DNA from 2 places in the Paraglaciecola aquimarina genome. Region 2 is predicted to be linked to the other one. Evidence: predicted binding sites of a transcription regulator. Region 2 holds the regulator's gene; the other holds the start of a gene.
The links. Region 2 encodes NrdR, which represses ribonucleotide reductase genes. Its sites were predicted from a motif close to AAACACNANATNTNGTGTTT; they were not measured.

Region 1: nrdA (class 1a ribonucleoside-diphosphate reductase subunit alpha) is a predicted target of NrdR. The motif match lies at 2,469-2,488, and genes of this name have one in related genera.

What each region holds. Positions count from the first base shown of each region.
Region 1 is NZ_JAWDIO010000002.1:2,931,483-2,935,139, forward strand. Features, by position in the region: gene nrdA (class 1a ribonucleoside-diphosphate reductase subunit alpha) at 1-2,273, opposite strand, end outside; gene RS130_RS14595 (HAD family hydrolase) at 2,737-3,375, opposite strand; gene ubiG (bifunctional 2-polyprenyl-6-hydroxyphenol methylase/3-demethylubiquinol 3-O-methyltransferase UbiG) at 3,375-3,657, opposite strand, start outside.
Region 2 is NZ_JAWDIO010000002.1:2,741,955-2,745,611, reverse strand. Features, by position in the region: gene ribD (bifunctional diaminohydroxyphosphoribosylaminopyrimidine deaminase/5-amino-6-(5-phosphoribosylamino)uracil reductase RibD) at 1-1,073, opposite strand, end outside; gene nrdR (transcriptional regulator NrdR) at 1,143-1,592, opposite strand; gene glyA (serine hydroxymethyltransferase) at 1,715-2,971, opposite strand; gene RS130_RS13600 (Gfo/Idh/MocA family protein) at 3,113-3,657, opposite strand, start outside.

The DNA.
Region 1 (3,657 bases), 190 kb from region 2:
ACAACAACTTCTTGGGGAGTGAACTTTTGACTGGGAAGCTCTTGTTGAGAAGAGTCTCCAGCACCATCACGAGTGTTGTGGTAATAAAGGGTTTTCACACCAAGTTTGTAGCTAGTTAATAAATCTTTAAGTAGCAGTTTCATTGGCACTTTACCACCTTCAAACTTGTTAGGATCATAACTGGTGTTGGCTGAAATAGTTTGGTCAACAAACTTTTGCATAATACCAGCTAACTGCAGATAGCCGTCGTTTGAAGGTAAGTCCCACAATAATTCGTATTGATCTTTCAATCTTTCGTATTCAGGCACAACTTGTTTTAGTACGCCATCTTTACTTGATTTAATGCTGATATGGCCGCGGGGTGGTTCAATACCATTGGTGGCATTAGATATTTGCGACGAGGTTTCTGAAGGCATAAGTGCTGATAACGTACTGTTACGTAAGCCATACTGTTTTATGTCTGCTCTTAGGGCGTTCCAATCGCAATGTAATGGTTCGTCACAGATTTTATCTAAATCTTTTTTATAGGTGTCGGTAGGCATTAAGCCTTGGAAATAGGTGGTTTCATCAAACTTAGGACAGGCACCTTTTTCTTTAGCCAAATTACATGATGCTTTCATTAAGTTGTATTGCATCGCTTCGAAGGTCCTATGTACTAAACCATTGGCGCTGCCGTCTGAGTATTTCACGCCATTTTTGGCTAAGTAATAGGCAAAATTAATAACGCCTATGCCCAAAGTACGTCGACCCATAGTGGCATTAAATGCAGCGGGAACAGGGTAATCTTGGTAATCGAGTAAGCTATCTAAAGCACGAACAGCTAAGTCAGATAGCTCTGCAAATTCATCTAAGCTTTCTATGGCACCTAAATTGAACGCAGATAAAGTACAAAGTGCAATTTCACCTTCTTCATCGTTTACATGTTTCAAAGGTTTGGTCGGTAAAGCAATTTCTAAACATAGGTTACTTTGACGTACTGGTGCGAGTTTAGGATTGAAGGGGCTGTGAGTATTGCAGTGATCGACATTTTGTAAGTAAATACGACCTGTACTCGCACGCTCTTGCATAAACAAGCTAAATAATTCGATGGCTTTTATTTGCTTTTTACGAATTGATTCATCTTTTTCGTATAATTCGTATAGGCGCTCAAACTCATCTTGGTCCGCAAAAAACGCATCATATAAACCAGGAGTATCTGAAGGGCTAAACAATGTAATGTGCTGATCTTTAATTAAACGTGAATACATTAATTTGTTAAATTGCACACCATAATCCAGATGACGAACTCGGTTCTCTTCAACTCCACGGTTATTTTTAAGTACTAATAGCGATTCAACTTCTAAATGCCATAAGGGATAGAATAAAGTCGCAGCGCCACCACGTACCCCACCTTGTGAACAGCTTTTTACCGCTGTTTGAAAGTGCTTATAAAACGGGATACAACCAGTATGAAACGCTTCGCCACCACGAATAGGGCTACCTAATGCGCGAATTCGTCCAGCATTTACGCCAATTCCTGCACGTTGACTGACATATTTAACAATGGCGCTCGTGGTTGCATTGATTGAATCTAAGCTGTCGCCTGATTCAATTAACACGCAAGAACTAAATTGACGAGTTGGGGTGCGAACACCTGCCATTATTGGAGTCGGTAAAGATATCTTGAATTTAGAAGTGGCATCGTAAAAACGCTTGATATAATCCATGCGCGTTTCTTTTTCATAGTTGGCAAATAAACAAGCCGCGACCAAAATGTATAAAAATTGAGCGCTTTCGTAGATCTCACCTGTCACGCGGTTTTGAACTAGGTATTTGCCTTCGAGTTGTTTAACGGCGGCATAGCTAAAGTTCATATCACGCCAATGATCTAAGTAATCACCCATTTCTTCGAACTCAGCTTGGCTGTAGTCTTCTAATAAATGTTTGTCATATTTGCCACTCGCTACTAGAGATGTAACGTGGTCATATAAAGCTGGGGGCTCGAATGTACCGTAAGCTTTCTTACGTAGGTGAAAGATGGCAAGTCTAGCGGCTAAATATTGATAATCGGGGCAGTCAGTTGAAATTAACTCGGCTGCTGAGCGAATTAAGGTTTCGTGAATATCAGCTGTTTTTATACCGTCATAAAATTGAATATGTGCCTTTATTTCTACTTGAGAAACAGATACGTTATTTAATCCTTTGGCTGCCCATTCGATCACTTTGTGGATTTTATCCAAGTCTATGACTTCGCGTTCGCCAGTACGTTTAGTGACGTATAAATTATTATTCATGTATTTGAGCCGTTAGTTTTATTTCTGGCTATTCAATAGCCTTGATTAAGCATGGTAATGTTGGGTGGTTAATTATCCACCAAACAAGTGTATTAAATTGTTAAATTAGACATTTACTAGATAATTAAAAACAAGTCTAATTATCCCTGTCGTTTTAGGAACCGAACACAAGATAGTGAGGTTTTGATAACTTTGCAACCCAATATGTGGTGGTAATTTGCGCAATCAAAGTAGGGGGGATTTCAGGTTAGTATTGACTAACTTAAAAGCGCTTTTTGAAGGTCGTTTTATGGGAATGCAAGCTATAAATATAGTTATTTTTAGCATTAAATTTTTTTAATGTATAGTTATTAGCTTTTAATCTATATGGATATATAGGGGGTGTCTTTCTTTTTATGCACTATATATCGTGGTTAGGCCATTGTAGCTTTTTTAGCCTACGACTTTATATATGGCAATAAATCTACCGCTTGATGAATGTATAAGTCGGCCTGCTGCAGGCATCAGTTTCGATTCGTTTATCAATGTATCCATAACCCGCTATTACACTTACCATATTGGCAGCGTTGGCTGCTTCAATATCTCGCTGTGCATCGCCAATGTACCATGTGTTTGGCTTGGCTAGGTTTAACCTTTCTTGCGCTTCTAACAGAGGTAAGGGATGTGGCTTTCTCTCGCTTAACGTATCACCACTAATAATGACTTGGCAGTTTTCTAGTAGGGGGAAATACTTGACTAATTGTAAGGTTAAAAACTCTGGCTTGTTGGTCACGATGCCCCAAGGTATGTTGCGTTCATTTAAGGCAATTAACAGACTTTCAACACCAGAGAAATAACACGTATCGAGACAAATATTTGCCTGATAATTATCTAAAAACTGTTGTCTCAGTTGCGCTACGTTTAACGTTTTCAGTGCATCGCCAAACCCTAATTCAAGCATACCTTTCGCTCCATCGGAGGCTATATTTCGATATATGCTGTAGTCAACACTAGGGTAGTCGTGTTCCAACAAGATAGTGTTGAGTGCATGACCAAGATCTTTTGCTGTGTCGAGTAGGGTTCCATCCAAGTCAAATAAAATAGCGTTTGGAACAGATGGCATTAGCTATCTCCGTTTTGACAATGAATGATGTAATTGACATCTACATTTTGCGTGGACAAATAGTAATCTTGCGTTATCGGGTTGAGATGTAAGCCGATCATTCTCTTTATTATTAATGGCGTGCTATCAATCCAAGCCATCAATTCGGATGGTTTAATAAACTTATCATGCTGATGAGTGCCTTTAGGGACAAGGCCAAGAATATATTCCGCACCGACTATCGCCATAAGATAAGACTTAATGTTCCTATTTAAGGTAGAGAAAAATACCTGTCCCACAGGT
Region 2 (3,657 bases):
GTCCCAACTTGCCGCACATCACAAAGCGTCAAATCGACAACCTCTTGCATCGATTGTAAAGGTAAAATATCAAATAAGTTCTGACCATCGCCCCCTATTAATTTGGGCGCTTGGTATAAAATCAATTCATCAACCAAATTATTTTGTAATAAGGCGCCGGCTAGCTTCGCCCCTGCCTCAACCCACACTTGATTCAACTGCATAGCCGAGAGTTTTGCCATTACCGAATTCAGATCTAATTTATTAGCAACAAAAGGGGCTTGCCATTGCTGCACATGATTGGGAAATTGATGAATACTAGGCTGACCGTTAATTAACAATACATCACCCGCGTCATTAGATTGCATCGGTTGTAAACAACGCAAAGACGTTGGCAATTGATTGCGTCCGTCCAAAATAACTCTAAGCGGTTGGCGAAGGTTAACGGACGATAATTCTTCCGCAGCTAACCCTAGCTCAGCATAACGTACATTAAGAGAAGGATTGTCGGCCATCACAGTACCTGAGCCAGATAAAATAGCACAGCTTTGTGCTCTATGTCGTTGCACGTCTTGACGTGCTTCGGGGCCTGTAATCCATTGACTTAATCCATTTTTTAGCGCCGTTTTGCCATCAAGGGTGGCGGCTAACTTTACTGTTACCCATGGTTTCCCCACACGCATACGCTTAATAAAGCCACGATTTAATTGCTTAGCAGCCAAGCTTAACAAGCCTGTTTCCGTGGCGATCCCCGCCTGCTGTAACTTAGTAAGTCCCCGACCCGATACCAGTGGATTAGGATCTTCCATTGCCACAATCACACGAGAAACTTGAGCTTGGATCAATGCGTCTGCGCACGGAGGAGTGCGACCTTGATGGCTGCATGGTTCTAACGTCACATAAGCTGTAGCACCTTTAGCAAGTTCCCCCGCTTGACGAAGAGCATGTACTTCAGCGTGCGGGGTTCCAGCTTTTTGATGCCACCCCTCGCCAACTATATTTCCTAACTTGTCAGCGATCACACAACCAACATTAGGATTGGGAGAGGTAGTATATTGGCCGCGCTTCGCTAACTGAATAGCACGAGCCATCATTTGATGATCACATCTAGTAAAACTTGTCACTGTTATTCAAAACCAATAGTTAAGTAAATAAGGTAGGAATTAATCGCCTAACCGGGCAATTTCTTCGCCAAACTCTCTAATATCTTCAAAAGAACGATAAACTGAAGCAAAACGCACGTAAGCCACTTTATCTAACTCTTTAAGTGCGTCCATAATTAAGTTACCTAAGAATTCGCTGCTAATTTCTCGTTCACCCGTGGCACGTATCGAAGACTTTAACCGGCTTATGCATTCCTCAACTTGCTCGGTACTTACCGGACGCTTTTCTAGCGCTCGTTGTAAACCCGCTCGAAGTTTATCTTCGTTAAAGGGCTCTCTTGAACCATCTCGCTTAACCACTCTTGGCATGACTAACTCAGCCATTTCAAACGTAGTAAAACGTTCCTTACATACAGTGCACTCGCGCCTTCGTCTAACTTGGCTGCCATCAGCTACTAAACGAGAGTCGATAACTTTAGTTTCTTGCACAGAACAAAACGGACAATACATAGTGATTTCTAACTGAAACGGATTAATTCGACTAAATTAACAAAATTAAGGGCCTAGGCATATAACATAAATAAAAAAGCCGACTCTAAGCCGGCTTTAACTAGCGTTATTTGGATAAACGACTAGGCGTAAACAGGGAAAGCTTCACAAAGAGCGACCACTTCACCTTTAACGCGGGCAATAACAGTTTCATCGTTGATATTATCTAACACATCACAGATCCAGTTAGCCACTTGTTTAGCTTGTTCTTCTTTAAAGCCTCGACGAGTAATAGCTGGCGAACCAATACGCAATCCACTGGTCACAAACGGTGAGCGAGGATCGTTAGGCACAGAGTTTTTGTTCACTGTAATATTGGCAGCCCCCAAAGCGGCATCAGCATCCTTACCAGTGTATTCTTTACCAATTAAGTCCAATAAGAATAAGTGGTTGTCCGTACCACCAGACACCACTTTGTGTCCGCGCTCTTGAATCACTGCCACCATTGCTTTAGCGTTAGCCACGACTTGTTGTTGGTAGACTTTAAATTCTGGTTGTAATGCTTCTTTAAACGCAACGGCTTTAGCTGCAATAACATGACACAAAGGACCACCTTGGCCACCATGGAACACCGCACTATTTAACTTTTTATAAATAGCTTCGTCACCACAAGCAGACAAAATAAGGCCACCACGTGGACCGGCTAACGTTTTATGAGTTGTTGTTGTTACAACATGAGCGTGAGCCATAGGACTAGGATACACACCCGCAGCCACTAGACCAGCAACATGAGCCATGTCTACTAACAAATACGCCCCTACTTTATCAGCAATTTCACGAAATTTCTGCCAGTCAACTATGCCAGAATAGGCTGAAAAACCACCGATGATCATTTTTGGCTTATGCTCTAAAGCGAGTGCTTCAACTTGTGCCATATCGATTTCACCTGTTTCTGGGTCAAGTCCATACTGAACAGCGTGATAGGTTTTACCAGAAAAACTCACTGACGCGCCATGGGTTAAATGACCACCATGGGCTAGGCTCATTCCTAAAACAGTATCGCCAGCATTCAACAACGCCATAAATACCGCAGAGTTTGCTTGTGAACCTGCATGGGGCTGAACGTTTGCATAATCACAACCAAATAGTTGTTTAGCGCGCTCTATGGCTAAATCTTCTGCAATATCAACATACTCACAACCACCGTAATAACGCTTATGAGGGTAACCTTCGGCATATTTGTTGGTTAATTGAGAGCCTTGGGCTTCAAGCACACGTGGGCTGCAATAGTTTTCAGAAGCAATCAATTCAATATGATGCTCCTGACGTTGGTTTTCTTGTTGAATTGCTTGGTACAATTCTGGGTCGAAATCAGCAATATTCATATCACGTGTTAACATTACGTTTCCTCAAAATCAGGGGTATATAAAAAGGGAAATAAAACAGCGCACATTTTAGTGATTTTTACACATTTGTATACATGCATTCGGGCATGAGAAACAACCAAAAGTTGTAACGCATACCCTAGACGCTATAAATCTCTATAATTTTTCAATATCGCTAGAAAAAGCTAAACCGATTTGGCTGCGGATCTCATCCATGATTTCGATAATACCAATGCTTTCGTCATGAGACATAAGTGAACTGTACAATTGACCAGCTTCAACACAGTCCATAGATTCTTCTATTTGATATTCAAAACCATTCACCTTATGAGGCACCCGAATGGTTTCGACTAAACCCGCTAAATCATAGACATGTGCAGTATCGGTATCCCAAAACATTGCTGGTAGCACTATATTTCCGTTGCTTCCAACTATTGTCATCACATTTGGGCTGTGGCCTGTAGCCGAACACGTAAACTGTGAATAGATGCCAGAGGGGTAACGCATATTAACAATAGTTGTTTCATCAATTTGCTTATCACTGACTTTGCCCATAGCTTGAATAACACTAGGCTCTTCGTCTAACAAACATTGACTCACAGCAATAGGATAAAGTCCTAAATCTAACAGTGCGCCACCACCTAGTTTGGGATCAAACAAGCGCGTTTCTTCTCTATGCTGAAAAGCAAAGCCAATGGTTG